Regions from separate parts of the Sporosarcina sp. FSL K6-2383 genome, predicted to be linked through region 2. Evidence: predicted binding sites of a transcription regulator. Region 2 holds the regulator's gene; the other holds the start of a gene.
The links. The regulator NrdR, encoded in region 2, represses ribonucleotide reductase genes. The targets are predictions, from matches to a motif close to AACACNATATATNGTGTT.
Positions count from the first base shown of each region.

Region 1: MKZ10_RS11930 (vitamin B12-dependent ribonucleotide reductase) is a predicted target of NrdR. The motif match lies at 4,314-4,331, and genes of this name have one in related genera.

Region 1 is NZ_CP152017.1:2,408,360-2,424,286, reverse strand. It holds gene gcvPB (aminomethyl-transferring glycine dehydrogenase subunit GcvPB) at 1-100, shown strand, start outside; gene MKZ10_RS11950 (TIGR04053 family radical SAM/SPASM domain-containing protein) at 275-1,354, shown strand; gene hemG (protoporphyrinogen oxidase) at 1,384-2,811, shown strand; gene MKZ10_RS11940 (rhodanese-like domain-containing protein) at 2,868-3,197, opposite strand; gene MKZ10_RS11935 (biotin/lipoate A/B protein ligase family protein) at 3,347-4,183, shown strand; gene MKZ10_RS11930 (vitamin B12-dependent ribonucleotide reductase) at 4,364-6,925, shown strand; gene MKZ10_RS11925 (DUF1385 domain-containing protein) at 6,971-7,954, opposite strand; gene MKZ10_RS11920 (hypothetical protein) at 8,086-8,514, shown strand; gene aroQ (type II 3-dehydroquinate dehydratase) at 8,576-9,016, shown strand; gene MKZ10_RS11910 (Xaa-Pro peptidase family protein) at 9,018-10,079, shown strand; gene efp (elongation factor P) at 10,103-10,660, shown strand; gene MKZ10_RS11900 (FadR/GntR family transcriptional regulator) at 10,936-11,652, shown strand; gene MKZ10_RS11895 (CoA transferase) at 11,666-12,877, shown strand; gene MKZ10_RS11890 (hydroxymethylglutaryl-CoA lyase) at 12,878-13,828, shown strand; gene MKZ10_RS11885 (shikimate kinase) at 13,868-14,368, opposite strand; gene MKZ10_RS11880 (aldehyde dehydrogenase family protein) at 14,891-15,927, shown strand, end outside.
Region 2 is NZ_CP152017.1:2,674,731-2,690,657, forward strand. It holds gene MKZ10_RS13210 (hypothetical protein) at 1-100, opposite strand, end outside; gene MKZ10_RS13215 (DUF2935 domain-containing protein) at 187-960, opposite strand; gene MKZ10_RS13220 (hypothetical protein) at 1,118-1,312, shown strand; gene dnaI (primosomal protein DnaI) at 1,384-2,328, opposite strand; gene MKZ10_RS13230 (DnaD domain protein) at 2,330-3,685, opposite strand; gene nrdR (transcriptional regulator NrdR) at 3,734-4,195, opposite strand; gene MKZ10_RS13240 (glyceraldehyde-3-phosphate dehydrogenase) at 4,413-5,435, opposite strand; gene coaE (dephospho-CoA kinase) at 5,562-6,158, opposite strand; gene mutM (bifunctional DNA-formamidopyrimidine glycosylase/DNA-(apurinic or apyrimidinic site) lyase) at 6,171-7,043, opposite strand; gene polA (DNA polymerase I) at 7,054-9,678, opposite strand; gene MKZ10_RS13260 (protease modulator HflC) at 9,826-10,809, opposite strand; gene hflK (FtsH protease activity modulator HflK) at 10,809-11,780, opposite strand; gene MKZ10_RS13270 (ATP-binding protein) at 12,289-13,707, opposite strand; gene MKZ10_RS13275 (response regulator transcription factor) at 13,704-14,435, opposite strand; gene MKZ10_RS13280 (MaoC/PaaZ C-terminal domain-containing protein) at 14,435-14,911, opposite strand; gene icd (NADP-dependent isocitrate dehydrogenase) at 15,035-15,927, opposite strand, start outside.

The sequences.
Region 1 (15,927 bases), 270 kb from region 2:
AAACCCTGAAATCGTTCAAAATGCACCACATACGACGGTCATTAATCGTTTAGATGAAACGAAGGCAGCTCGTCAGCCGGTATTACGTTATACAAAATAATAATCTTATTATGAAAAAGCATAGCCTTGCGCTGTGCTTTTTTGTCGTGTTTGTGACGAAACGTACACATCCCATTAAATTCTTGTGATAAATATCACAAGGGACGTTCTAGCTTAGTACTATGCTAATGATGTAGTTTCAATCAAGATATATCATACTAAAGGAGCGTTTAAGATGATATCTATCAAAGAAGAGGTTAATTACGATGTAAACCCGTTTATTGTTATATGGGAAGTGACACGAGCCTGTGCTTTAAAGTGTTTGCACTGTAGGGCGGAAGCGCAATATAAGGCTGATCCTCGTCAATTATCATTTGAAGAAGGAAAAAAACTAATTGATGAGATTGCAGCCATGAATAATCCACTATTTGTTTTTACGGGTGGCGACCCATTGATGCGTCCTGATTTATTTGATCTTGCAAAATATGCGATTGAAGAGAGAAATCTTCCTGTTTCTATGACGCCAAGTGCAACGCCGAAAGTAACGAAGGAAGCCATTCAGAAGGCAAAAGATGTTGGTTTATCGAGATGGGCATTTAGTTTGGATGGCTCTTGCGCAGAAATTCATGACCATTTCCGTGGAACGAAAGGATCTTATGATCGAACGATGAAAGGGATTGAGTTCTTAAAGGAACTAAATATCCCGATTCAAGTGAATACAACCATATCGAAATATAATCTCCATGATCTTGAAGCGATTGCTGAGAAGGTGAAAGAGATGGGGACAGTACTATGGAGTACATTCTTCCTAGTGCCAACAGGACGCGGTATGGAGAAGGATATGGTGAGTCCGGAAGAGCACGAAGAAGTGATGAAATGGTTATATCAAATTCAACAAAAAATGCCTTATGGTGTGAAGACGACGGAAGCGCCTCATTATAGACGTGTGTTTCATCAAGAAAAAGAGAGGCTGGGGGAAAGTGGTATTGCAAAGCGCTCTGACTTATTAGGTCGTGCACCAAAATTTGTTAATGATGGAGACGGTTTTGTCTTTATTAGTCATACGGGAGATGTCTATCCAAGTGGTTTTTTACCGGTCGTTTGCGGTAATGTTCGTGAACAATCACTTTCCGATATTTATCAAAATTCACCAGTTATGAAACAGTTACGAGATAAGTCGTTATTGAAAGGTAAATGTGGTGTTTGTGAGTTTAAGCATATGTGCGGTGGTTCGCGTGCGAGAGCCTATGCAATGACGGGTGATTACTTGGAAAGCGATCCATCTTGCTCATATATTCCAAAAGCACTTCGCTAAAATGCTTGATGTTGAAAGGTGGATGCTAAGTGGAGAATACGAAAAGGAAGATTATTATTGTGGGTGGTGGCATTACAGGGCTAAGCGCTGCTTTTTATACGAAAAAATGGTTTGATGAACGAAAAATTCCTGTTGAGCTAACTTTAATTGAAAAAAGTCAGACGTTTGGTGGTAAAATACGGACATTGCATCGTGAAGAGTTCATTATTGAACAAGGTCCGGAGTCTTTTTTAGCACGTAAAATGCCTATTATGACACTGATTAAGGAATTAGGAATCGAAGATGAACTGACGGCGACGAATCCCCAAGCCAAGACAAATTATATAGTACATAAAGGTAAATTGCATAAGATGCCGCCTGGACTTATGCTAGGTATTCCGACAGAATTAACGCCGTTTATGAAAACGAAGCTCATATCGCCTGCAGGGAAAATTCGAGCTGCTATGGATCTATGCTTGCCTAAAAAGAAAGGGATGGAAGATGAAGCATTAGGTCATTTCATCCAACGTCGTTTGGGTAAGGAAGTGCTAGAACATATCACAGAGCCGTTATTGGGTGGGATTTACGCAGGAGACACACATTCGTTAAGCTTACAAGCAACTTTTCCGCATTTTGCAGCAATGGAGCAAACGCATCGAAGTTTGATTATAGGGATGTTGGCAAATAAACAAAAACCAGCACCTAGTATGAAAGGTTTGCCTGAAATTGCGCAGAAAAGTATGTTTCTAACGTTCCGTAATGGGATGATTTCGTTGGTTGATCGACTGTTAGCAGAATTGGAGTCGATTCAACTGATTGCTGGGAAAGGTGTGCAAACGATTATTCAAGATAGACAGGGCTATAAAGTTTGCTTGGATGACGAGCAACAGTTACAGGCAGATGGGCTTATTATGGCTTTACCTACTCATCAAACGGCGAAGTTATTACCAATTAGTTCTTCGTTACAGTGGTTAGAGAAAATTAACTATGTGTCTGTTGCGAATATCGTACTCGCTTTTGATGCTGAAGATTTCACATTTCCATTAAACGGTTCTGGTTTTCTGATCCCCCGCAAAGAAGGGCGCATGTTAACAGCTTGCACATGGAGTTCTTCTAAATGGCTTCATACAGCACCGGAAGGCAAAGTATTACTGCGCTGTTACATTGGGCGTGGAGGTGCGGAGGAGTGGGTTCACCTATCTGACGAGCAACTCGTAGTAGCTGCGTTAAAAGATTTGGAAGAGATTATGGGTATCCAAGCTCAGCCATTATTTCATGAAATTACTCGGCTAGAACACTCGATGCCACAGTATCCAGTAAAGCATGTCGAGGAGTTGAAAAAGGTAAGGGCAGATCTTGCCGTCCATAGTCCTGGCGTTTACCTCTGCGGGGCTGGCTACGAGGGTGTTGGAGTCCCGGATTGTATTCGGCAAGGGAGAGAGGCTGCTGAGCAGTTGGCGGCATATTTAGAGCAGTAGAAGCTATAAATATTTAAATAACAATAAGGAGAAGCCGTGGCGGCCTCTCCTTATTGTTATTTACTTTTTACTTTACCCGTCCATAAGCGGAAGCCACCTTGAAGATGGAATAAATGCTTGTAATCTTTTTTCTTTAAAAATAATGCAGCCCGTGCGCTTTTACCACCGTTTTGGTCGTATAGGTAGACAGGCTTGTCCGAGCGGATTTCTTTGAAACGTTGACGGAACTGAGAGTATGGGATATTACGAGCACCCAAAATATGGCCAGCGTCAAAATCTTTCGTCTCGCGTACATCAATGAGCTGTGCCTTTCGGTAGCCCTCGATAAACTGATCTTGTGTTAAATTGGTAACGGCTTTTCGAAGACGTAGCATCGTTATGACCATGTATCCAATCAATAGAACTGTAGCAACTCCTAAAATAATTAAATTCACAACAACTTTCCCCTTTCTCTCTACTTTTCTATTATAAAGATTAGGTGGCACTAGTTCAATGGGAATGATAAAATGAAATTCGTTGTGGAGGGAGAATTCGGATGAAAAAAACGATTTGGCACTTCATTAATTCGGGGAAATGTAGCGCTTCGTTCAATATGGCGCTGGACGAGGCATTGTTGGAATGGCATAGCAAAGGGGAAATCGGTCCGGTGTTGCGGTTTTACGAATGGCAACCGGCAACATTATCGATTGGATATTTTCAAAGTGTTGACAAAGAAATTGAGATGGATGAAGTACGTAAACACGGTCTCGGCTTCGTGAGGCGTCCGACTGGGGGACGAGGCGTTCTGCATGAGCATGAACTTACATATAGCGTGATTGTCTCTGAGAGTTATCCTGATATGCCGGAAACGGTGACGGAGGCTTATCGGGTTATTTCAGGCGGTGTGCTGGAAGGTTTTCGGAATTTAGGTCTTGATGCACAATTTTCAGTTCCGCAAACGATTCAGCAAACTGATGATTTAAAAAATCCGAAAAGCGCGGTGTGCTTTGATGCGCCGAGCTGGTATGAGCTAGTTGTTGAAGGAAAGAAAGTGGCAGGCAGTGCACAGACGAGGCAAAAAGGTGTTATTTTGCAGCATGGTGCGATACTTTTGAGTCTTGATGAAAATAAACTCGTGTCACTATTTAAATTTAGGTCGGAAGAACAGCGCGAACGAATGCGTGCCAGTTTGCCAGAAAAGGCGGTTGCAATTGATCGTCTGATGAAACGAACGGTGTCTGTAGAGGAATGTGTGGAGGCATTTGCACAAGGATTTGAAGCTGCGCTTGATATGCAACTGGAGCCATTACAATTAAGCGAGCGACAGCTTGAATTTGTACACGATATCGAACGAAAAAAATATGCTAATGATGACTGGACTTTTAAAAAGTGAGCCTATAACTTTCGGGCTATTTTTTGTAATAAAACTTAGTAGAATGGCGTAGATAAAGAGATTGTCGGAAAATGTAAAAACATCGATATTGAAGAGTGATTCAAGATGTAGTAGATTAATAGAGAAGATTAACACAACATGTTGTATTAATTAGTGAAATTTGAAAAGGAGGGTGCTTAAATGGTTATTGTTTCAAAGCATCAAGAGCCAATTTTAGATAAGGTGCAACTGAATGCAGATATTGCGAAATTTCCGCAAGTGCATACCATTACCCCAGATATGAAAATTGAACATAGCGGGGTATCTAGACTCGTTATGATTGACCGGTATTCATTCAAGGATACTGCGAAAAAAACGCTTAAAATTGGTGATTTTGTCGTTCTGACGGTGAAGGAGGATCCGAAGTTCCCGGCGCGTGGACTTGGATTTATTACCGCAATTGATGCGAAGAGTGGTAAGGCAGATATTTGGATTGAAAAAGAATTCCGGTCTGCAATTGATAATCCGGAAGAACAGGAAGAGGGCATCGTGACTCGACCAATCGATGTGATTGAAAAGCCGCTTGAAGTTTTTTATGAGCAAATTGCAAAGCGGAACGCGACGGGGCTTGCTTCCGTTGAAACGACAGAGGACAAGCGTAAGGAGTCGTTTGATCGCTTTTATGACCAGCTGTCTAATTTGAATTTTATCCCAGCTGGGCGTGTGCTCTACGGGGCTGGATCGGATACGGAAGTGACATTTTTCAACTGTTATGTGATGCCGTTTGTGGCAGACTCACGCGAAGGAATTTCTGATCATCGTAAACAGGTGATGGAGATTATGAGTCGAGGCGGCGGAGTTGGGACAAATGGTTCTACATTGCGCCCACGCAACACGTTGGCGCGCGGCGTAAACGGCAAGTCGTCTGGATCGGTATCATGGCTGGACGATATTGCGAAATTGACACATCTTGTCGAACAAGGTGGAAGTCGACGCGGGGCCCAGATGATCATGCTTGCGGATTGGCACCCTGACATTTATGAATTTATCATCTCGAAAATGCAGAATCCGCGGATTCTCCGTTACCTTCTGGAACATACAGAAGACGAGCTGATTAAAAAACTCGCAAGTGAAAAATTGAAATTTAAACCGCTAACTGTACAAGAGGAAGCGATGTATCAAGGTCTATTAAATTACCGAACAATCCCAGGAATGGGCGGCTTCAACGAAGCAATCATGCGCGATGCTGAATCGAAACTACGCGATGGTGGGACGTATTCCGTACATAACTTAGAATTCCTCACAGGTGCAAATATTTCGGTCACTCTGACGGATGATTTTATGGAAGCTGTTGAACAGGATGCAGATTACGAGCTACGGTTCCCAGCAGTTGAGAAGTATTCGCCAGAAGAAATGGCAGCTTACAATGAAGAGTGGCATAAAGTTGGGGATGTTCGTGAATGGGAGCGTCAAGGATTCGCTGTACGCGTCTACCGAACGATCAAAGCACGTGCGCTATGGGATTTGATTAATATTTGTGCAACATATTCTGCAGAACCAGGTATTTTCTTCATTGACAATGCCAACAACGAAACAAATGCAAAAGCATATGGCCAGCAAGTCGTAGCAACAAACCCGTGTGGTGAACAACCCCTTGCACCATATAGTGTGTGCAATTTAGCTGCTGTAAACCTTGCTGAATTTGCAAATAAAGAAACGAAAACAGTTAACTATGAAAAATTGAAGGAAACAGTACGAGTTGGCGTTCGTATGCAGGACAATGTTATCGATGCCACGCCTTATTTCCTTGAAGACAATAAAGTACAAGCCCTCGGAGAACGTCGTGTAGGACTCGGTGTGATGGGTCTTGCTGATTTACTGATTTATTGTGAGAAAGAATACGGTTCAGTAGAAGGTAACGAACTCGTTGATAATGTATTCGAAGCAATTGCCACAACGGCTTACCGTGAGTCGGTTGAGCTTGCAAAAGAAAAAGGGAGCTTCCCATTCCTCGTCGGTAAATCAGATGAAGAAACAGTAGCTCTTCGCAATGCATTCATCAACACAGGCTTCATGAAGAAAATGCCTGAGGATATTCGCCAATCTATTTTGAAATACGGTATACGAAATTCTCATTTATTAACAGTTGCACCTACAGGGTCCACTGGAACTATGGTTGGCGTCAGTACTGGATTAGAACCATACTTTTCCTTTACCTATTATCGTAGCGGACGCCTTGGGAAATTTATTGAGGTTAAAGCAGGTATTGTAGAGGAATATTTACAACGTAATCCTGAAGTAGATCCGGACAACTTGCCGGAATGGTTCATCTCTTCGATGAGTCTTGCACCAGAGGCACATGCGGATGTGCAGTGTATCATTCAACGCTGGATAGATAGTTCCATCTCCAAGACAGTTAACGCGCCACGTGGTTATACAGTCGAGCAGGTTGAGAGTGTCTATGAGCGTCTGTATAAAGGCGGAGCGAAGGGTGGTACTGTCTATGTAGATGGTAGCCGCGACTCGCAGGTGTTAACGCTAAAGGCCGAAGAAAATGACATGGAATCGAATTATGTAGAAGAAGTTGTTGAACAGCCGAAAGTTGTGTTAGTCAACACGATTCAAGATTTGCGATCCACTAATGTCACAATTGGCTCCGAAGTTGGCGATACATGCCCAGTGTGTCGTCAAGGAACCGTCGAGGAAATGGGCGGCTGTAACACATGTACAAACTGTAACGCACAATTGAAATGCGGTTTATAAGTAAATGAAAAACGGAAGGTGCCAATTAAGGCGCCTTCCGTTTTATTAATTTACAGCAACTGTTTCATCAATCGTAGGAGTCGTATCTGCCTTAGCAGCTACTTCCAACACTTCAACCCCGAATTCTTCAACTTCTAATAATTTCTCGAAAGAGGCAATCGCCACTTCGACCTGTTGATTATCGGGCTCTTTTGTCGTCAATAGTTGTAACCATAACCCTGGGTAGCCTAAATATTTCAACACAGGAATATTTCGTAGCGAATTTGTTACCTGCAAAACTTCAAAAGAAATACCAAGTACGACTGGGATAAGCAAAATCCTGTTGACGATGCGTAGCCAGAACGGATCAGCTGGTACAAGGAAGTAAATAAACATCCCGACAATGACCGTAAAGAGCATAAAACTACTACCGCAGCGGAAATGCAACCTGGATTGCGCTTGAACATTTTCTACTGTCAGCGGTAAATTATTCTCGTAAGCATTGATGACCTTATGTTCTGCACCGTGGTATTGAAAGACACGTTTAATGAGCGGTGTTAGTGAAATTAGTGAAATATATGTCAGCAATAAAATAAGCTTGAACAGACTTTCCAGTAAGATTTGTGCAGGTTTTCCGGGCGCTATAAATTGCAAAGCTTGCGCCAAGAAAACGGGTACAAGTGTGAAAACGAATTTACCGAACAGAAATGACAATACGCCAACTGCGGCCACACCTAGTACCATCGCCAATTTGGACGTTTCTTCAGGTTGTTCGACTTCTTCTCCAGGCATGACATCATAACGTTCACTGGAAAATGTCAAATGACGCGAGCCAATCCCTGCCGATTCAATTAAAGCAACAATGCCTCTAACGAATGGAATTTTCTTTAATTTCATACGCGTTGTATTCTTTTCTTTCGGTAGATGATAGTAATCAATTGAATCATCCTTGCGTCTAATGGCCGTTACAGTATGATCCTTACTAGCGAACATAACCCCTTCAACGAGTGCTTGACCCCCATAAGTAGGAGCTTGTTGTTCTTTTCCCATAGTCATTCCCACACTTTCTTTTGTCTCAGCTATAATCTATTTTACCATTATACTAAAAAACAGCTGTACACTCCACAATTGATGTTTAAAAAATAGTGAACCGTCCGACACTTTAGACAGGAGGGATGTCTATGTTGAATAAAACTTTACTATGGACGGCGTTTTTTAGTGCTATATTCACTGCGTTATCACTTAAGTTTTTACATCTTTTTAACTTCATTAGCTGGTCGCCTATCGGGTGGGTAGAAAAAGGGATGCTGTTCGAATCGGCTCCTATCGTCATCCAATGGGGACTCCTTTTTATAGTACTGATAGTCACTTTCGCCATTCTCTATTTCGCCGTGTCATTTACAACGTCTATTCCGCCATCTATCTCGGCGCTAGCCATTGCAATTATCGCTGTTTTCGCGATTGAATGGACAATCACCTCCCCTAAAACTCCATTCGATGCTATTAAATCTGTCTCGATACCATTTCTCTCAATCATCGCCATTGTTCTGCGATTTCTCACGGGAACAGCAGTATTTATGAAGAAACTTTCAGGGGAAAGTATGAAATGAGTTGCTAGACAACCGCGATATGATAAAATAGGAAAGAAAAAGATGAGGGGAATGGTACGGGGTGAAATTGCTAATTCTGAACGGACCTAATTTAAACAGGCTTGGGAAAAGGGAACCGGATATTTATGGAGAGGAAACATTGGAGGATGTCGAGCGTAAATTAGAAGCCGCTGCAACTGAGCATGGGGTGGAGCTAGCATTTTTTCAATCGAATGTCGAAGGAGCTTTAATCGACAAGATCCATGAAGCTGAAGAGGTCGGTCTTGATGGAATCGTCTTCAATCCGGGAGCATTTACGCATTATAGCATTGCTTTACGTGATGCGATCGCTTCAATTCAAGTACCTGTTATCGAAATCCATATTTCGAACATACATAGCCGAGAACCGTTCAGACAGACGTCAGTCATTGCGCCGGTCTGCGTCGGCCAACTGTCCGGATTCGGCACGGACGGATACGCACTCGCCATCCAAGCCTTTCTCCTCCGAGGAAAAGGGGTATGACATGATGAAACTAGTAAAATTACGTGAGTTACTAAAAGAACAAGAGATTGATGCGCTACTTGTTACGAATGAATTCAATCGTCGTTACATGACAGGTTTTACAGGGACTGCTGGACTGACGCTCATTTCTTCTGACGATGCTGTGTTCATCACGGATTTCCGTTATACGGAGCAAGCAGAAAAAGAAATCGAAGGTTTCCGAATTGTTCAACATACGAAAACGATTATCGAAGAAGTTGCTGCACAAGCTGAAAATATGGGGTTGCAAACAATTGGTTTTGAAAAAGATGATTTGACATATGGGTTGTATGAGTTATACAATGCACAAGTTAAAGCAACGTTAAAACCCGTCTCAGGTCTTGTGGAGAAACTACGTATGGTGAAAACGGAAGCTGAATTGGTGATTTTGAGGCAGGCTGCTAAAATTGCAGACGAAGCGTTCACGCATATTTGCACATTCATCAAACCCGGCGTTACAGAACTTGAGGTTTCGAATGAGTTAGAATTTGCGATGCGTAAACAAGGAGCAACGTCTTCATCGTTCTCTATCATCGTAGCATCTGGCTTACGCGGTGCGCTTCCACATGGCGTGGCAACAGACAAAGTAATTGAATCGGGCGATTTAGTAACGCTCGACTTCGGCGCCTTGTATGAAGGTTATATTTCTGATATTACACGAACGGTTGCTGTCGGAGAACCTTCGGATAAACTAAAAGAAATTTACGAAGTGACACGTGCGGCACAAGAATTAGCAGTAGAAAAGATTAAACCTGGCATGACAGGCATCGAAGCGGATGCAATTGCACGCGATTACATCACATCAAAAGGCTATGGCGAAGCCTTCGGTCATTCAACAGGACATGGTATTGGTTTAGAGGTACATGAAGGACCTGGATTGTCCTTCCGTTCAGAAACTGTACTTGTACCCAATATGGCTGTTACCGTTGAGCCGGGTATCTATTTGCCAGGCATCGGTGGCGTACGTATCGAAGACGATATCATTATGACGGAAGACGGCAATGTACGTCTAACGCATTCAACGAAAGAACTACTTATCCTATAATTCTAGTAAATGGAGGAATCATCATGATTTCAGTAAACGATTTTAAAACAGGCTTAACAATAGAAGTAGACGGGGACATTTGGCGTGTAATGGATTTCCAACACGTTAAGCCAGGGAAAGGTGCGGCATTCGTTCGTTCGAAACTACGTAATTTACGTACCGGCAACGTCAATGAAAAAACGTTCCGTGCAGGAGAAAAAGTAGCAAAAGCACAAATTGATAACAAACGTATGCAATACTTGTATGCGAACGGTGACGATCATGTCTTCATGGACAACGAATCTTATGAACAAATTGAATTGCCTGCAAAACAAATTGAAGAAGAGCTGAAATTCCTAAAAGAAAACATGGAGGTCCATGTTATTCAATATAAAGAAGAAATTCTTGGTGTTGAATTACCTGTAACGGTTGTCTTGGAAGTTGCAGCAACAGAGCCAGGCATTAAAGGCGATACGTCGAGTGGCGGTTCGAAACCAGCTACACTTGAAACGGGACTCATTGTTCAAGTGCCATTTTTCGTCAATGTTGGTGACAAACTCATCATCAACACCGAAGAATCAGAATACGTTTCACGCGCATAATGTAAAATAAATCCTTAAAACACCTTCGAACCAGTACGCTTGAATAAGTACTGAAATCGAAGGTGTTTTTATATAAGCAAAAAATGTACATTCTAAGGAAGCGTTTATGAACATCGACAGTATGTCTAGGCCATAAAAATATTGTGGCACTATGGTGATTGAATCATTTCACCCTAAAAGACAAGTGCTATTAAATTGACTATTTAATAAACAAAGAATATACTTAGTTAAAAGTGGGCTAACCAGTAGACCGCTTGAAGGGTGGTGAAGGAATCATGAAGCCGAAAATGTTTGTTGAACTTCAACATACACGAGTGTATGAGAAAATCGTTGAACAGATTAGAAAGCTGATCGAGGATGGAACGCTTGAACCAAATGATCGCCTGCCAAGTGAACGGGAGTTGGCACAAACACTTGGTTGTAGTAGAACGTCACTTCGCGAAGCATGCCGAGTACTTGAGTCAGAAGGGCTTATCGTTTCGAAAGCAGGCGGCGGTAGATTTATTCAACAAGTAGATCAGCGCCTTACATTGAAATACCACGTTAACCCAGTCGATTTGATTGAAAAAACGGCAGTTATTCATTTTTTAGAAGCACGGGAAGCACTAGAACCCCAAATTGTTGAAATAGCATGTGAAAGAGCAACACAAGAAGATATTGCTAAAATGGAGAACTCACTTCAAAGGATGAAGGAAAAATTAAAGTATCCCGATGAGAAAGTGGATGCAGATAGTAATTTTCATCTGGCACTTGCAGAGGCGACGCATAATTTTGTGTTCGTCTCCTTAATGGAAATGAATTTAAATTTATATCGTCAAGTACGAAAGCAGACATTGAAGTCAACTGATCGTTATATAGAGTCGCTTCAAGAACATAAAGATATTTTAGAGGCGATTAAATTAGGAGATAAAGAAAGTGCGGTTCAAGCAATGCAGACTCATTTGCATCATTTACGGGATAACGTACTAGGTTTGATTAATAAAGAAGAGTAATGGAGGAATCAGGATGAATAAAGGAAACTTTGGACCACTGACGGGTGTAGATATTCTAGATATATCAACGATGATTGCGGCTCCATATGGCGCAACATTACTCGCTGATCTTGGTGCAAACGTAACGAAAATAGAACTTCCTAATAAAGGTGATACACTTCGTACAGTCGGTCCGTGGAAAGATGGTGAATCACTCAGATGGCCTGGTTTAGCACGTAATAAGAAGTCAATTACACTTGATATTCGTTCTGAGGAAGGAAAAGAGATTTTTAAAAAGCTTATCGCCAGGACGGACATCCTAATTGAGAACTTTCGACCTGGCACACTTGAAAAGTGGGGACTGGGTTATGAATTATTGAAAAAAGAAAATCCGCAATTAATTATGGTGCGCATTTCCGGATACGGGCAGACAGGACCCTACAGTTCAAAAGCCGGGTTTGGTACACCGGGCACAGCGTTTAGCGGACATACCTATTTACAAGGATATCCAGACCGTCCGCCCGTAAGCCCATCTTATTCACTACTTGATTATATTACGGGTGTATATACAGCATTTGCGGCTGTAAGCGCCTTGTACCATCGCGATACAACTGAAGGAGAACCAGAAGGGCAAATGGTTGAAATGGGGTTGTATGAATCACTCTTCCGTATGTTGGAATTCTTAATTGCGGAATATGATCAAACGGGAAAGGTGAGAGGGAGAAGTCCAGGTCTTGCTGGGCATTCAAGTCCAGCTGGCACCTATGAAACAAAAGATAGCAAATTCGTTGTACTTGTCTGCAGCACAGATCCGACATTTGATCGCCTTGCGGAAGCAATGGAAAGAACAGATATGCTGAAAGATGACCGGTATTATACAAATGTGGAACGTTTAAAAAATGATGACGAGGTACAAGAGATTGTTTCTAGCTGGATCAAGCAATTTACATTAAAAGAGTTGCAGCATAAATTGGATGCATTTGGTGTGCCGGTCAGCCCGATTTTAAGTATAGAAGATATTTTTGAAGATGATCATTACAAGGCAAGGGGAAATATTGTCGAAGTTGAACATCCACGACTTGGAACTATAAAAGTGCCAGGTGTCGTGCCGAAATTTTCGGGAACCCCAGGATCTATTCGACATCGTGCACCTGAACTTGGAGAACATAATGATGAGATCTTTGAAAAGCAATTAGGATTATCCAAAGAAGAATTAGCTTCGCTAAAAGAGAAGGGAGTTATTTAAATGACAACATTAGTATTACCATCAAAAGTGACTATCTGTGAAGTAGCGCCGCGTGATGGCTTCCAGGCGGAAAACAAATGGATTCCAACAGAGGAAAAAATAAGAATCGTCCGTTCACTTGCTAATACAGGGGTACGGTCAATGGAAATTACCTCTTTTGTTCATCCAAGAGCAATCCCACAATTAAAAGATGCAGCAGAAGTTGTACGAGGAGCAGAAGATTTAACGAATATAAAATTCCGTGCACTTGTTCCAAATGTCAAAGGTGCGGAGCGGGCGATCGATGCGGGCATTACAAAATTAAAGCTCATGCTTTCCGCAACGGATTCTCATAGCCTTTCGAACGCCAATAGTCTTGTTGAAGATGCACAAAATGGTTTTACTCCAATTATTGAACTAGCAGAGAAAAACAATGTAAAAGTAGGCGGCTCAATTTCAGTTGCATGGGGCTGTCCATATGAAGGGAAAGTACCGTTAGAGCGCATTATATCTATAGTGGATCGATACACTAAAATGGGTATAGAGGAAGTATCGCTCGCAGATACAACAGGTATGGCAAATCCGAAGCAGGTTTATGAATACCTCGGCGTATTAAAAAATGAGTTTCCGAAAATGGAATTTTCAATGCACTTACACAATACGAGAGGAATGGCGCTTGCCAATGCTTTTGCAGCACTTCAACAAGGCATTGTACTCTTCGATAGCTCTATCGCAGGTCTCGGCGGCTGTCCGTACGCACCGGGGGCGAGTGGAAATGTAGCGACAGAAGATCTCGTGCATGCGTTTGAAGAAATGGGTATTGATACGGGAATGAATCTTGACAGTCTAATTGCAACGGCCAAAGAAGTGAAAAATTACTTTGGACATGATGGTGGTAGCTATATGCTTCAGGCAGGACCAAGTTCAGCCTTGAGCCCCAGGGTAAAGGCTCAGGAAAAATTGGAATCATAAAAAAAGCCGTACTGGATTTTTCTCAGTACGGCCTTTGCGTTAGTGTGGTTCGTAAAGATCCCAAGCAAGTTTTAAAGATTCAACAATATGATTGGCGACTTCTTCGGGTGATTGATCATCCACTGATAATGTTGAATTATTAAGTGAGTAAGCTTCTTGTCGCTCATGAAATAGTTCTTCGATTTCATCAATATTACGGCTTTGCAAGATAGGGCGGTTGTTAATCAAAATATCAAGTCGTTCTTTCCATTCATTCCATGACACATCGAGGTAAAAGACAGTACAGTTTGTAAGACAAGCTTCTCGCACTTCTGGCTGCATAAAAGCGCCACCACCAATAGAAATAATCTTTAACTTTTGCTTGCAAAAAGACTGAATCATCTTCTTTTCATAATCACGGAATACATCTTCACCATGTATCTTAAAAATATCTGTCGCTGTCATCCCAAACTCTTTTTCGATTTCTTTATCAATGTCTATAAAGCTGCGGTATAATTTTTTCGCAACGAGTTCACCAATCGTTGTTTTTCCAACGCCCATAAAGCCGATTAACACAATACTTTGTTGCCTTACCCGCACTTTTCCAAGTCTCAAATTAAACACTCTTTCTAAATATCGATAGTAAACTAAAGTATAGTACAGTGTCAGAATTTTGTAAACATCCTTTAATGGACTAAAAAATGATGAAACTGATGCTGTGTAAGGAACTACAAACCTAAAATCTGATATGGTGATCTATATTTAAATTATAATTGGGAGCAACTTATTCCTTGAGCAATGTGGTATGTGGATGTACAGGAGGAATATTCCGTGTATTCAATCTAAAGTGTTATTGCATTATTTGAAAGAGTCGTGTAATATGTTGATAACGCTTTCACTAGGAGAGCATTATTTTATTCTTTGATTTTACTAGATCGATCCAATAGATTCATCTAATTAGTGGAGTATACAATTAGATGAATCTACTAGTTAACTAGTTAGATCGATCTAATAGATATTGTATTAGATCGATCTAACAAATTAGCGATACTTTCAAAAAAAACAATTAGGAAGGTGAAAACCATGACAGAGCAAGGAGTACTTAAACAAGCAAGACCATATGTTAATGGAGAGTGGCTAGTAGACGGGCGTGAAAAATTACAGGTGAAAAGTCCATTTACTGGAGAGGTGATTGGTGAACAGTATTTAGCTACGATGGAAGACGTAGAAAAAGCTCTTCAATCTGCTTTTGAATCAAAAAAAGAAATTGGAGCAATTCCGGCTTACAAACGTGCAAATATTTTAAAGAGGGCAGCTGAACTTCTTCATGAGCAAAGAGAATCGTTTGCGAAACTTATTTCATTGGAACTTGGGAAGCCACTAAAAAACACGTTAGATGAAGTAGCACGATCTGTTGAAACATTACAGTTGTCAGGGGAAGAAGCAAAACGGCTGACAGGAGAGAGTATCCCAGGTGATGCATCAGAACGGGGCACAAATGCAATTGCGATGACATTTCGTGTTCCAGTAGGGGTGATCGCTGCAATTACACCGTTTAATTCACCGCTGAATCTTGTTTGCCATAAAATAGGTCCTGCATTTGCGGCAGGTAATGCAGTTGTCTTAAAACCAGCACCTCAGACATCGCTTATTGCAACTGCTTTATTAAAACTTCTTCTTGAAGCAGGGTTTCCTGAAATTGCAGTAAATATGGTCCTTGGTGGTGTTGAGGTTGGTCAAGAAATTGTGAAAGACGACCGTGTAAACGTCATTTCATTTACTGGTGGAACCGTGGCGAGCCGGAATATTTGTAAACTTGCAGGCATGAAAAAAGTATTGCTTGAACTTGGCGGCAATGCAGCAACAATCGTTCATGAAGATGCGGATCTAGCACGCGCAGCTCTAATGTGTGCACGAACAGGATTTAGTAATTCAGGTCAGAGTTGTATTTCGGTTCAAAGAATTTACGTTCATCAAGCTGTAGTTTTAAAATTTAAAGAACTATTAAAGGATGAAGTGGCAAAATTGATAGTTGGTGATCCACTTTCCCCGGAGACCGACGTCGGAACACTCGTAGATGAAAAAGCAGCAGGGAGGATCATTGATTGGATCGACCAATC
Region 2 (15,927 bases):
TGATTACTAAAATATTCACCATCGCTGCTCCAAGGTGGTAAATCGTTCGTCTATCCGTCGGGGCTTCCAGCCAATGACCCCGTTCTCTGTAGGTCGACAAAACAATTGTTGTCCTCTTCGTTGCATTTCAGATTAATTAATATAATTGAGTATACGCCGGTTGCAAAGTAAATGCAAGCCTGTTTTTCAAAGCACTACTTGATCCTCTAGGTTTCTCCATAAATGATGCGCTTCCCTAGCAATATGCTCCAGCAAATCTGGCGGAGCTGTTGTGATGGCAGCACAGGATTTGATGAGTGCGCTTAATTCTAGTTTAAATGCTTCTAGGGCTTTGGCTTCTTTAATAACCATTTGGTTAAAGGTGTTTAATACCGGGGATACTTCGTTACGTGGCTGACGTAGTATTGTTTTAAGTGCATTTGCTTGGAGGAATAAGTTCTCAAATTTTCTCGTCATTGCCCTAACTTGGTCATGTAGTTCATAGTTCGAGGCATCAACATAATGGCTGATGAAAATGAGATGATCGACCATTTGCCGCAGCCAAAAGTTATTTTCATGGATCGTTGCATTTGCTGGAGAGACATAAGCACCTGTTTCAATTAATTTAAAAACCTTTTGCGCTTCTTCTGCTTCACGTATCATATGGTCGAGTAGAGATGTGGGTGTCGAAATAATGACTTCGCAGTGTAACGCCTTATCCATCGTATGGACAAGTAAGTCATGAAATTCATGTGTGGAGCTTTTGGCTTCATCCAATAAAGTCCCGATATCACCCGTTTTTGATTCTGCTTTTTTAAAAATTATCCCCATTCGTTGCGTCATAAGCTGATTAGCACGGGCTAGCTCTAACTCATGATGACTAATTTCCCGATCAAAAAATTCCCCATGCTCAAAATTATTGCGCACCCAAAAGTCAATAATGCCAAAGGTATCCCTTTCATAATTATCCGTGTAAGGCATAACCCACCTCTTCCATATTAGTAGTAGCCTCGTATGCTATGCGAGGCTGTTTTGGAATATGTAAACGGTGTAAAATTAGGTCATTTCTACACATGAAATTTTTCAACGAATAAAAATTACTTTAATGCACATGATATATTCATGGAGGTGATTAATCTTGCCCAAAAACAACAATACGGACAATAAGCGCATTGAAAACAAAGACCCTAAACAAAATCAAGACGCAAGCAAAAATGACATGCGTGGAGAATTTGGCGATACATTTGACATCGATCGGTTGAATAATCAAAAAAACAACAATAAAAGACGGAATAACAACAATGATTTAGATCCTGGAAAAAGAAACTTTTAACATCGGTCCATTGCTATAATAATCACAAATGCGTATGACTAAGAATCGCTTCTTAATCATACGCATTTATTTTACTTCCCGCGCCTATTTTCACCATCAAGTCGCAATGGACTGCTGACCATACGAATTCTTTCCATGATACGCGCAGCTTTAACTGCTTCTTTTTCACCGCGCTGGCTATACGTCAAATGATGTTCTAATTCTTCATAACTAAAATTCGATGTGAAAAATGTCGGTAATTTTTCAGCCATTCTAAATTGTAAAATAGTCCCAATCACTTCATCACGTGTCCAAGCAGACATTGCCTCCGCACCGATATCATCAAGCATAAGCACCTGTGCTTTTTTCACAAACTCAATTTTTTCATTGAGCGACTGATCCTGTATCGACTGTTTCATCTCACGCACAAACTCCGGCACATAGACAGCAACTGTACGAATTCGACGATTTGCCAATTCATTAGCTAAGGCGCCTAAAATAAAGGACTTCCCAATACCAAACGGACCGTAAATATACATCCCTTTTTCAGGAAGCTTCCCCGTTTCGTCAAAAGCATTCAAAAAGTCTTTCGCTACACGCACAATTCTAACTCGACTATCATCGAAAAACATATCAATATTTTGCAGTCTCGCCTCCATGACATCCTTTGGCATATAATAACTGTCAATCATCTTAGACACATTTCTACTTTCTTCGTCTATGAGCTTATTCCTACATTTCATATACTCCACATCAATTAGACCACGCGTCAGTACCAATTTCGGTTCGAACCCTTTCAACACATTAATACAGCCTCCAAGGTCCGCACATTTACCACAATCATGCGAAGCTGATGCATAATCGTATAATTTCGGCAGGCTCCGGTCGACAACATCTTTGTTAATGTCATCTGCATGATCCGTCAAAAACTGCTGGACACCCGGACTTTCCATCACTTCATTACGCAACTCTTCATAGCGCGCTGCAAAAGCTGGTGCTTTTACGACACGTTTCATTGTATCTCCAATTCGTTCCATTTCACTCCACCCCGTTTCCTGTTACACCTAATTCCTTCAATAATCGCCTACGCTCTTCGTCGACAGCTACCGATTTCTTCGGCTCTTTCTTGTCCTGCGGTTGTTCTTTTTTGTAAAACCAATCAGGCACTTTTTCTTCGCGCGTTGGTTTTCTTTGCACTGCTGGCTTTTGACCTTCATTTTTCCACTTCGTATACTTATCATGTTCTTGGCGCGCCAACTCCATTGCCGCTTCTGCTGTCTCTAGTTCTTTATTCGCCCAATGGGAGGCAATTCGCTCCACATACTTGTTTGTCAATTTCCCATCATTGCGGAGATAAACATATTGTAATAGCGTATTGACGACGCCATAAGACAACTCATATGTATTGACTAGCCTTTCAGCCAACTCCACATCCACAGATAACGGCTCCTTGCCGCCCCTTAATTCACGTAGGATTTCAATCGGAGAAGTGTTTTCAAGATAATAGGCGTTTGCATCGCCCCGTGATTTTAGTTCAGCTGATTGTTTAGGTGGCTCCTGTACAAAGACTTTTTGCAATTGGGGCGGCTGTTTTGTTACATTCATCTTATAAAATTCGGAAGCAGCTTTACGCAATCGCTCTTCCGGCAATTTAAGGTCCTCATCAAGCGCCATTATCACCACTTTTTGCATATCTAGTGGATTCAATGTATATAAAAAGGCCAATTTTGCAATCATTGCCTTTGAAACAGTAGATAATGCAGCTTGCGGAACCATTTGCTCAGACAAACCAGATTGCAAAAGATCAAAATCAAAATCTGTCTGCACAAACGGAACGCCTAACGACTCAGTACGGCCTTTAAAATCAGCAACTTCATCTATAATCGTTCCTTTTTGGATAGGAGTGTATACATCCAAAAATGTTCTAGATACATCCTCAAAGTCATTATCCCGCTTAAGGTCTAATGAAAATCGAGCACGTAAGCCCCGATACGACTGCTCACCTATTTTACTAAATAGAAACGTCGATAGTAAGGGATCTGCAAAAAAAGCCTTGGCATCAAGTGGCGGCAATAGCTCGTACAAAAACTCTCTAGCATCACCACTTTTCTTTCTGGATGTTCGCAATAGCCCGATAGCTTCGAGCGAGATACGCGCTTCAAAAACAGGTCCAAGTGGCATCGTCAAAATATTCATCAAGTGATAGTGGTTATAGACCAAATTCTCTTGCTGCTCTGCATCTGCCCATAGTGTCATAAATAGGCTCATAGCATCCCGACCAATAAGCGGCTGATAAAATAACGTAACTAATTGGCGGTCATAATCTGTAAATGGGTGTGCCAACATGATTGTATAAGCATCAATTGGCTGAAGCTCCTTGTAGAGGTATGCCATCACGGCTCCTCCTCCCTCTCTAGGTGACTAATAAATTGAAGTAAACTATTATTTTTGCGAACGCTGCTGTAATCGTTGAAGCTCTTCAATAAAAACTGTCACGTCTTGATAATCACGATAAACCGATGCGAATCGAACATAAGCCACTTCATCGACATCTGCTAATAATTTCATCACCATTTCTCCAACCTCATCAGAATTGATTTCCGCGACTCCGGCACTTCTCAATTCTTTTTCGATGGAATAAACGATGGCTTTCAAATCCTCTAGAGCTACAGGACGTTTCTCACACGCGCGAATAAGGCCCCGCAATACTTTTTCTCCACTATACTCTTCCCGTGAACCATCCTTCTTCACAACAACGAGTGGTGTTTCCTCCACTTTTTCAAAAGTCGTAAATCGGAACGAACACTGTTCACATTCTCTACGACGTCGAATCGATCGATTCTCCTCGGCCGGTCTAGAATCGATGACCCGAGTGCCATTGTATTGGCAAGCTGGACATTTCATAATGTGTATCCTCCGATTTTTCATAGATATATTTAATAAATTACGCCTCAGCATAATTGAGTCCATATTTATATGCCATTTTAACATTCATCCCGCTACTCATAAAATGAGGGGGATTTTTGATGAATCAAGTTAATTATAACAGAACATTAGCAAGAACATCAGAAAACCGTGCAAAGGAAAAAAATCCTCCATCAGTTTGATGGAGGACTCATGATTAGGCTGCTATAGCAGTTTGTAAGGCCTTGGCTACCTTTTTTGTTAAGTCAACAACGCGGGCGGAGTAGCCCCACTCATTATCATACCAAGCAAGCACTTTTATTTTTCGGTCACCCATGACAATCGTTGACAACCCGTCAATAATCGCAGAGTCCGTCGTCGTGTTAAAATCAATGGAAACTAGCGGTTCAGTCGTAAAACGCAGTATACCAGTCATTGTTCCAACGGATGCTTGTCTGAATGCTTCGTTTACCATTTCAACTGTTACATCTGTTTTCACATCTACAACAAGATCGACAAGTGATACGTTTGGCGTCGGCACACGTAATGCCAAGCCATGAATCTTCCCTTCCAATTCAGGAAGTACAAGTGATAGCGCTTTCGCCGCCCCTGTTGAAGTTGGAATAATGGACTGTGCACAAGCACGTGCACGCCGAAGGTCCTTATGCGGATTATCTAAGTTTTTTTGGTCATTCGTATAGGCATGAACAGTTGTCATCAACCCATTTTCAATACCAAATGTATCATTCAATACTTTTGCTACTGGTGCCAAACAATTCGTTGTACAGCTAGCATTTGAAATAATATCATGTTTTTCAATATCAAGCTTATCATCGTTGACGCCCAAAACGATTGTTATATCTTCATCGGTACCTGGTGCAGAGATGATAACTTTTTTTGCACCCGCCTTTAGATGAAGTGCGGCTTTGTCGCGTGAATTAAATTTACCTGTCGCTTCAATCACAATGTCTACACCAAGCTCTTTCCAAGGTAGATTGAGCGGATCGCGATCTGAAACGATCATAACACGTTTTCCATTGACAACAAGTGCATGTTCTTCCACAATCACTTCACCATCAAATGGTCCGTGATTGGTATCGTACTTGAGTAGATGGGCAAGAGTTTCTGGTGCGTACATCGCGTTCACCGCTACGATCGTTACTTCTTTCTCGGTGATCATTTGGCGGAAAACCATCCGTCCAATCCGTCCAAACCCGTTAATCGCTATAGAAGTAGTCATAAAAACCAGTCCTCCTGCATGTATGTTATACTCTTAATCACTTTTCATTAATTAGTATAACACATTAAACGCAAAAGAAAAGATTACGTGAGAACATTAATATATTCCCACTTTTCAGAATACAAATCAAGGTGCAATATGCCACTCTAACAGTATATTTTCAAGCTGTTTCGCCGTTTCTTCTAGTGTACCATCATTGTACAAAACCACGTCTGCTCCCTGTTCTTTAATCTTCATAGGCAATTGTGAACGTATTCGTGTATCCGCTTCTTCTTGCGATAACACATTTCGAGCAATAAGCCGTTCTTTTTGGACTTCTGGTGAAACAGACACAACAATGATTTTATCGACAAATGATTGGAGCTTACTTTCGAACAGCAAGGGGATATCCATAATGACTGTGTTTGCTCCATTCGACAGCCACTCCTCCTTTTGTCGCAGCATTTCCTGACGTATTGCAGGATGGATAATGCTGTTCAACTTTTGTCTTTCCTCATCATTACCAAAAATACGTCCACCCAATTTTTCGCGGTTAAGTGAACCATCCTTATTGACAATATCCTCACCAAACTGACGGCTGATTTCAAGCAAAACGGGACTGCCCGGCTCAACAACAAGCCTGGCAATCTCATCCGCATCCACAATTGGAAACCCTTTTTTTCGCAGCATGGCAGACACTGTACTTTTCCCACTAGCAATACTACCTGTCAAACCAATGATCATGTGACATTCTCCTCACTTCTGACACGCTGGGCAATAAACCGATGTTCTACCTGCAATTTTCAAGCTTTCCGTATTCGCACCACATGCACTACATACTTTCCGGCCATACATTTTCAGGCGGTCTTGCATTGTCCCTGCTTGTCCATCAATATTGCGGTAATCCGAAATCGAACTACCGCCCGCATCAATGCTCTCCTGTAGCACATCCACAATCACCTGGAACAATTCTTTTTTCCGAGCCAAACTAACCTGTTCAGCCGTTCGCGCGGGATGCATATTCATCTTGAACAACGCTTCCGTTGCATAAATATTGCCGCAACCCGAAAGCACATGCCCATCCATGATGACGTCTTTAATCGCCTTTCGCGCATACTTCGGCATAGCCGCCATATCTAAGAAATGCCGACAAGCTTCTTCCGCAAACGGCTCTGGCGCCATTTTTAACAGGGGCGGGTGATCTGCTTCACAACCGATGAGCCGCAGCTCTCCAAATCTTCGTATATCTGAATAAACGAGCAATCCCCCGTCGTCCATCGACAAAATAACATGGATATGCTTACGGAATTTCATTTCCGTAATATCATCAATAGATTTGACCGTGAACCATGCGCCTGACATTCCTAAATGACTAACAAGGAGACAAGTATTACCGTCTTTTATCAAATGAAAGTAAATGTATTTGCTACGGCGCGTGACGTTCGCAATCGTCATACCTACCAAATCAACCGAAAAGTCCTCCGTTGTAATCCCCTTTACAATCGCTTCTTTCCCCAGTTGCTTCGACTTTATCACCGTATCCGACACGGTTACTTTACAGATTGTCCTGCCCGTTGCGATTGGTGCAAGCGAACGGACAACCCCTTCTACTTCCGGTAATTCTGGCATATCATTTCCCTCACTTCGTTTCGTACCAAGATAATCCAAATGCCCAATCGACTTTTAGTGGCACATCGAGTGTAAGTGCGGATTCCATCACTTCTGGTACAATTACTTTTAACCTTTCAATTTCATCCTCTGGCGCTTCAAATATTAATTCATCATGCACTTGTAACAGCATACGCGTTTGCAAGCCTTCCGCTTCCAGCCTAGCTGCCATATCAATCATTGCTTTCTTAATTATATCTGCGGCACTCCCTTGAATCGGCGTATTCATAGCTGTTCGTTCAGCAAAACCGCGTAAATTGAAATTCGAACTCGTAATGTCCGGCAAATAACGGCGACGATTCATGAGTGTCGTCACATACCCCTTCTGCTTTGCATCTGCTACAATATCAGCCATATACTGCTTCACACCCGGGAAGCTATTGAGATACGTATCAATAAATTTCGCCGCATCTTTTCGAGTAATGTCCAAGTTCTGCGACAATCCATAATCACTAATGCCATAAACAATTCCGAAGTTGACCGCTTTCGCAGCACGGCGCATATCTGACGTCACAGATTCTTTATCTACCCCAAACACGTCCATTGCTGTTTGCGTATGAATATCCACACCTGCACGGAACGCCTCAATCATCTTGGTATCCTGTGACATATGAGCAAGTACACGCAACTCAATTTGAGAATAATCCGCCGCAAATAAATACCAGCCTGGTTCAGACGGGACAAATGCTGCACGGATTTTTCTTCCCTCTTCTAATCGAACAGGAATGTTCTGCAAGTTCGGGTTAATGGAACTAAGACGACCTGTTGTTGTTAGTGCTTGTTGAAAGCGTGTATGGATTTTTCCATCATCATGAATTTCTTTAGATAATCCTTCGATATATGTTGAATTCAGTTTACCCAATTGGCGATACGTTAAAATCAAACTAATGATTTCATGTTCACCTTCGAGCTTTTCAAGGACGTCTGCCGCCGTTGAATATCCCGTCTTGGTCTTTTTAATCGGCGTTAGCCCTATTTTCTCAAATAATATAACACCCAACTGTTTTGGTGAATTAATGTTGAACTTGTCTCCAGCCGCTTCGTAAATGGCCGCTTCAAGTTCCGTTAACTTAGCAGTCAAATCGACACCAATTTCTTGTAGTGTCGCCAAGTCTGTCTTCACGCCTGTTATTTCCATTTTACTAAGAATTTTAGCAAGTGGTAATTCAAGTTCGTGATATAAATCGTATTGGTCATTTTCTTTCAATCTTTCTTCAACAGTTGGACGTAACTGCCAAATCGCTTGTGCTTTGCGACTAGCATGTTCCGCAATAACTTCTTCAGTTGGTACTGCTTTCTTAGCACCTTTGCCATAGACCACTTCGTCTTGCTGAATATCCATATAGCCGAACTCACGCGCAATCGAAGCCACATCTGTATATGTCGTCGATGGATTGACAATATACGTAGCTAGCAGGAAATCGAATTCAAAACCATCTGCTTCCAGCCCTTCACGAGCTAGTGACGCAATGGCTGCTTTTGAGTCCGACGCATATTTCTTTTTAGCAGGATCTTTTAACCATTCTTGGAATGCAACGGATTTCTTAGCAACTCGTAGCGGGACAAACTGCGTACCCATTGCATCGGCTAGACTAATTCCAAGAATATCTGCCGTTAAGTAGTTTTCATCCATCATCTCAATATGGACGACCATGTCATCTGTTAAGTCAGCCTGCGTCAAGTCGCTGACGATTGTCACTTCAATCGCAATTTGCGGCTCATTCGCTGCTTGTGGTGCGATCTTTTCTAATAGTGTTTTAAATTTTAATTCCTGATAAATCGCAGCCACTTCGTCCAAATCGGGTCCGCTATACACCAAATCATCCAATGTAACAGTAATAGGTGCTTCGACTTCAATCGTCGCTAGCTCTTTGCTCATAAATGCCTGTGCTTCATTATTCGTCAAATTCTCATTCAGCTTTTTAGCCGTAATTTTATCGAGGGATTGGTAGACATTTTCAATTGAACCGTATTCGATTAACAATTTAAGTGCTGTCTTCTCCCCTACACCTGGAACACCAGGAATATTATCAGATGCATCGCCCATTAAGCCTTTCATATCAATAATTTGATGTGGCTCAATGCCGTATTTCTCACGTACATGGTCAGGTGTATACTTTTCAATATCCGTCATCCCTTTTCGGGTGATGTACACCGTCGTATGACCGCTCGCCAGTTGCGTCAAGTCCTTATCACCTGAGATAACTACAACTTCCGCTTGATCTGCATCGCCCGTTTTACTCAGCGTGCCAATGATGTCATCCGCCTCATACTGATCCAGTTCATATTGAGGAATTTGATAGGCATCTAGCAGCTTACGCAAGTAGGGGAACTGCTCGGATAATTCAGGTGGCGTTTTCTGACGTCCTCCCTTATATTCCCCGTATGTCGAATGCCTAAATGTTGTTTTCCCTGCATCCCATGCCACTAGTATATGGGTCGGTTTTTCATCCTCGAGAATGTTTTGTAACATCATCGTAAAACCATACACAGCGTTCGTATGAATTCCGTTATCATTTGTTAATAAAGGCAAGGCGAAAAAGGCACGGTAAGCCAAGCTATTGCCATCCAATAAAACAATTTTCTTTGTCGACATGTTCGGTCCACTCCTCTTATTTAATTTTATTCGGCAGGAGGTTGCTGAATAAAATTAAGACATCATCTGCATTTATCTTACCACGATAGCCATAGTAAATGAAAATGCCTGCATGGCGGGTTTTCCGCTAACCATGCAGGCATTCCATTATTCCAAGTAACCCGTTAACACTTTCGCATACGGAGAATCGGCTGGAAGAATAATCATCGTGTCATCACCGATTGTTTTGCTGTATGACTGAAGTGTACGATATAAGTTATAAAACTCAGGATCTTTTGAAAAAGTATCATTGTAGATTTTTGCTGCTTCAGATTCACCCTCAGCATGGATAATAGCTGCTTCTTTTTTCGCTAAGGCAAGCATTTCCTGCACTTCACGATCTGTTTCCGCTTCGATACGTTGCTTGGCTGCATCCCCTTCAGATAAATACGTTTGTGCAGTCGATTCACGTTCAGATATCATCCGTGTGTAGATGGATTGTTCGTTTTCTTGTGGTAGATCAATGCGCTTCATGCGTACGTCAACCACTTCGATTCCATAATTACCTTCAGCAAGAAATTCATTGACTCGCTCTGTTACCCGGTCATTTAAACTCCCACGTGAAGAATTCTCATCATTGACAACGTCTACATAGTCAAGTTGTCCAAGCTCTGTCCTTACAACTGAGTAAATGAACTCTTCCATTCGCGCTTCAGCATTGACGATGTTTCGTGCATTGGAGATCATATCACCTGGATGTGTAATTTTCCAAACAGCATAGTTATCAATAATAATACGCTTTTTGTCTCTTGTGTTAATTTCCTCTTCAGATACATTGAACGTCATTTGACTTTTCGGTAAGGTCGTGACACTTTGAATGAATGGTATTTTTATGTTAATACCCGGTTCTTGGACTGTACGTTTAATCTCACCGAATTGACGGACGACGTGATATTCTCCTTCTTTGACGACAAAGACATTGGCGATTAGGATAATGACAATCGCAAATAAAGCGGTCCAAAAAAGTGTCAGCTTCACATATTTCTTTACTTCTATCGGTGCCTTAGGTTCTCCAGTTCCTTGTTGTTTCTTACGTTGCTTTTCTGCTAGTTTACCTTCAATTGTTTTAAATGGATTATTATCATTTGCCATTACTTCCCGCCTCCTTCTTTAGTCGATTCTACTACTGGTGGAGGTGTTTGGTTTTCCAATTGTTGCAAGGGTAGATATTTCACAGTTTCACCTTGATCATTCATAATATAAATTTTCGCTTTTGGTAACACTTGCTCGAGCGTTTCAAGTACTAATCGTTGGCGCGTAATTTCCTTATTTTTCATATATTCCGTATGCAGATTGTTAAACAAGGCGACATCACCGCGTGCCTGTTCGACACGAGCTGTCTTTTGCCCTGCTGCCCGCGATTTGATAGCGTCACGCTCCCCCTGTGCTTCATTCTTTTTCTGATTTTCATATTTTTCCGCTTCATTTATTTTCGTATTTTTCGTTTCTCTGGCATCTGTCACTGCTGTAAAAGCTGCCCTAACTTCCGCATTCGGAAGTTCAACATCTTGCAATTTCACACCTTGAATCGCAATACCAATATCATATTTTTCAATGAGTGTAGAAAGCAGTTCACGTGTCTGTGCTTCGATTTCAGCTTTACCGTCTGTTAACGCAGCATCTATCGTCGAGCTTCCAATAACTGAACGAATCGATGCAGACGTTGCATCAGAAAGAATTTCCTGAGGGTCTTGTGCATTGAATAAATATTTTTGCGGCTCTGTAATTTTCCACTGCACAACAAGATCTGTCAGGACAATATATTCATCCCCTGTAATCATTTTTGTTTCTTTATCAAATGATACAAGTTCGCCACCTGGATCCTGTTTATAGCCAAACTGAAGACTAAACGTTTCCTTCGAAAGTATTTCTACATTCTGAATCGGCCAAGGCAGTTTGAAATGCAGTCCTGATTCTGTAATAGGTGTATCTGCTTTCCCAAAAGTAATCACAACAGCCTGCTCTGACTCATCAACTGTGTACCAAGTTGTAAAAGCAATAACGATAAGTAATAAACCGGCAATCGCCATACCGACAATAACTGAAATTCGGCGTGTACTCATTTTAAAGTCCCTCCTTTATATGTATCCTCTATGTTATACGGATTAGTTTGCTGGAAGTTTCATAATATCGTGAAAAAGCGTAGGACTCTCGAATAATTGAGAGCCCTACGCTTTTTGGTTGGAAAGCACAAACGGGGACAGACATTGACACCATTCGTGCACTTCAAATTGTGGCAGTGCCTGTCCCCTCACTCCCGATTCGACTTATTTCCTAGAGAAAATGCCTAAACAATAAAACATTCCATTGAATCCGCTTCGGCGCTAGGGGGGATGCCTCCCGCCATTAAGGCGCCTTTGCTTGGTTTGTATAGGGAATAGATATACTTACAATGTTAAAGTGCGACAAATCATTTATTCCATATCGAGATATGGTAATGGCTGTTGCATTTATACTAGGAATAATAAGAACATGATACTGAAATAGCCCTTGAATCGACAATGATACTCGGTCGAAGGGCTTTATTTTTTGAATTGTATGTGTGACCAGGAATTCCGAGTTGCGGATCGCTCACTTATCATGCGTAATCGGCAAATGAATACAAAAAGTAGTCCCGACGCCAATCGTACTTTCTACTTCAACGCGACCACCATGAATTTCAACAAGGTGCTTGACAATTGCTAGACCTAACCCTGTTCCACCTGAATCTCGGCTCCTAGCACGATCCACCCGATAAAATCGCTCAAATAGTCGCGGTAACTCTGATTGCTCAATCCCAATCCCTTGGTCGCGAATTGTAATCACTACCTCGTTCACAGAACTAGTGACAGTAACTGTAACCTTTGTATCCTCTTTCGAATAACTAATAGCATTCGATAACAAATTGACCATCACTTGAATGAGTCGACTAGCATCTGCTTCGATGAATAGATTTTCAGGAATCTCCGAAACTATGTTCATCTTCTTGCGTTCCATGCTTCTAGAGACGATTTTCATTGCATCTTGTATCATTTCTTTCACATTAACAATTGCATACGTAAGCGAAAAAGCTTCCCTTTCCATTCCCGATAATTCGAGTAAATCGTCGATTAGCAAATGCAAACGGTCACTTTCCTTCTGAATAATCCCAAGAAATTCTTTCATAATAACAGGTTCATTCATTGCGCCATCTAATAATGTTTCCGTAAATCCCTTTATAGATGTAATGGGTGTGCGTAATTCATGAGAAACGTTCGCGACAAAGTCTTTTCTTACTTCTTCAAGTCGGATGAGCTCCGTGATGTCATGGATGACGACAACAATCCCTAGCCAATTTCCATGAATACCAATAACAGGCGCTCCATATACACTCATATAAGCAGGATGATCACTACTATCAATGCGTATTTGTTTTGCGCGAACTTGTTCTGTCATAAAAACATCTTCAATCAGATTTTCAATCGCAATTGGTAAACCGATTTCTTTAAACGTTTTACCGACCACTTCACGCTCTGATAATCCGAACGTTTTTTTAAATACTTCATTGAAAAGATTGACCGTCCCTCCTCGTCCAAACATAAGAAGTCCGCTACCCATGCTTTCAATCAGTGTTTTCAAACGCTCTTTTTCCATGACTTGCTGCGTCGATATTTCCTGAAAATCGCTTGCAATTTTGTTAAGAGCCATCCCTAAATCATTATCATAATCCGAGTCGACCGTTTGGACCCGCACCAAATAATCACCATTCGCAATCCGAGTCGCTATTTTCGTCATATCATCAATTGGACGGGCATATTGCAACATCATCTTTGAAGCGATAAATATAGACAACAAAAAGGCAATAACGAGTGTGGCGATTAGGAATAACCAATATTGATGTTGCAATGCAAGTTGACTGCTTTCCGCAAATAACGGAAAAAACTGACCAAGAACAATTCCAAGGCCAGTTAAAAGGACTGATAGAAGGATTGCACAAGCAACTACAAGGCGAGCGTAAAGACTTTTGCTCATGCTTTCTGCTCCTCAAATTTATAGCCAATTCCCCTTACCGTTTTAATGAATGCTGGCTTCTTTGTATTTTCTTCAATTTTCTCACGTAAATGGCTGACATGAACATCGACAATGCGTGTATCTCCCGCAAAGTCATAATTCCAAACCGCACTTAATAATTGGTCACGCGACAGGACTCGATTTTTATTTTGCATAAAATATACAAGCAACTCAAATTCCTTTGGTGTAAATTCTAATTCTTCATTGTTTAGATACGCCACATATTGCTCAGGATGAACAGTTAGCGCCCCAGAACTCATGACGCTATTATTATCTTCGCTACGCGCTGCAGCATCTCCACTACGTCGTAGCACAGCTTTCACACGGGCTACTACTTCACGCGGGCTAAATGGTTTAGTCATATAGTCATCTGCACCTATTTCAAGCCCCAACACTTTGTCGAACTCGTCCCCTTTTGCCGTTAACATAATGATTGGAATATCGACGCCACGCTGCCTTAATGTTTTACAAACATCTAAACCATCCATTTTCGGAAGCATTAAATCGAGTAATATTAAATCGGGCTTTTCCAACTCTGCTTGTTGAACCGCCTCTTCACCATCAGCCGCTGAAATCGTTTCATATTGCGCTTGCTGTAAATTATATTCGAGCAATGTACGAATCGGTTGTTCGTCATCGACAATTAAAATTTTCTTTTGTTTAGACATTCTCTCAATCAGCTCTCCCATCAAAAATTATCCATCGCTTGTGAAGTAAGACGTTCCTCCACTTTTGGTGGTAGTGCCGACACTGTTCCTGAAATGACAATCCCTTGTTGCTCATCACGAGCTTCTACCGAAATATCAATACGATTATCTTCTCTAGTCACACGGGTCACCTCGAACAGAAACTCAATCGTCGAATAGTGATAGACAGGTTTTTGGAATGTTAGGTGCTGTTCCACAACATGTGAGCCCGGGCCTGGCAAATATTTTGAAATAGCCGAGGTTACAATTCCAGTCAGCATAATGGTTGGTACAATTGGTTTTTCAAAAGTAGTCTGCGAAGCGTAATCATGCTGAATATAAAGCGGGTTACTATCATTCGTTAACCCTAGGTAAAGTAGTAGGTCTTTATCTTCTATTTTTTCTGTCAACTTTAACTTTTCTCCAACAGTAATATCTTCAATCTTTCTTCCAAGACGTCTTTTCTTTCCAAGTATCAACGTGCTTCCCCCTTTAGATATACTCGAACACTATAAGTTTAACAATAATCAGAAAAAAAATCGAGTAGCATCTGCTACTCGATTTTCAAATTATGTACGAAGGGGAAATATCCCCCTTCAACATTATAGGTTTTTGATCAATTCATTAGCAAATTCTGAAGCTTTTACTTCAGTAGCACCGTCCATTAGACGTGCAAAGTCGTAAGTAACAACTTTAGATGCAATTGTATGTTCAATTGAAGCTGTGATCATTGCTGCAGCTTCGTTCCATCCAAGGTGTTCAAGCATTAAAACACCTGAAAGAAGAACTGAAGATGGGTTTACTTTATCAAGACCTGCATATTTCGGTGCAGTACCGTGTGTTGCTTCAAAGATTGCATGGCCTGTATCGTAGTTAATGTTCGCACCAGGTGCGATACCGATTCCACCAACTTGTGCAGCAAGTGCATCAGAAATATAGTCACCATTCAAGTTCATTGTTGCAACAACATCAAACTCTTTTGGACGTGTCAAGATTTGTTGTAGGAAGATGTCAGCAATTGCATCTTTAACGATGATTTTGCCTGCTGCTTCAGCATCTGATTGAGCTTTGTTCGCGGCTTCTGTTCCTTCAGCTTCTTGAATTTTGTCATATTGGTTCCAAGTAAATACTTTATCGCCAAATTCTTGTTCAGCCACTTCATAGCCCCAGTTTTTGAACGCGCCTTCCGTGAACTTCATGATGTTACCTTTATGAACAAGCGTCAATGATTTGCGGCCTTCTTTGATGATGTAGTTAAGAGCAGCACGCACTAGACGTTTTGTACCATCTTCAGAAATCGGCTTAATACCGATTCCAGAAGTTTCTGGGAAACGGATATTTTTAACGCCCATTTCATTTTGCAAGAAATTAATCATTTTCTTAGCTTCCGGCGTACCTTCTTTGTATTCAATTCCTGCATAAATATCTTCTGTGTTTTCACGGAAAATAACCATATCACAGTCTTCTGGACGCTTAACGGGTGAAGGAACCCCTT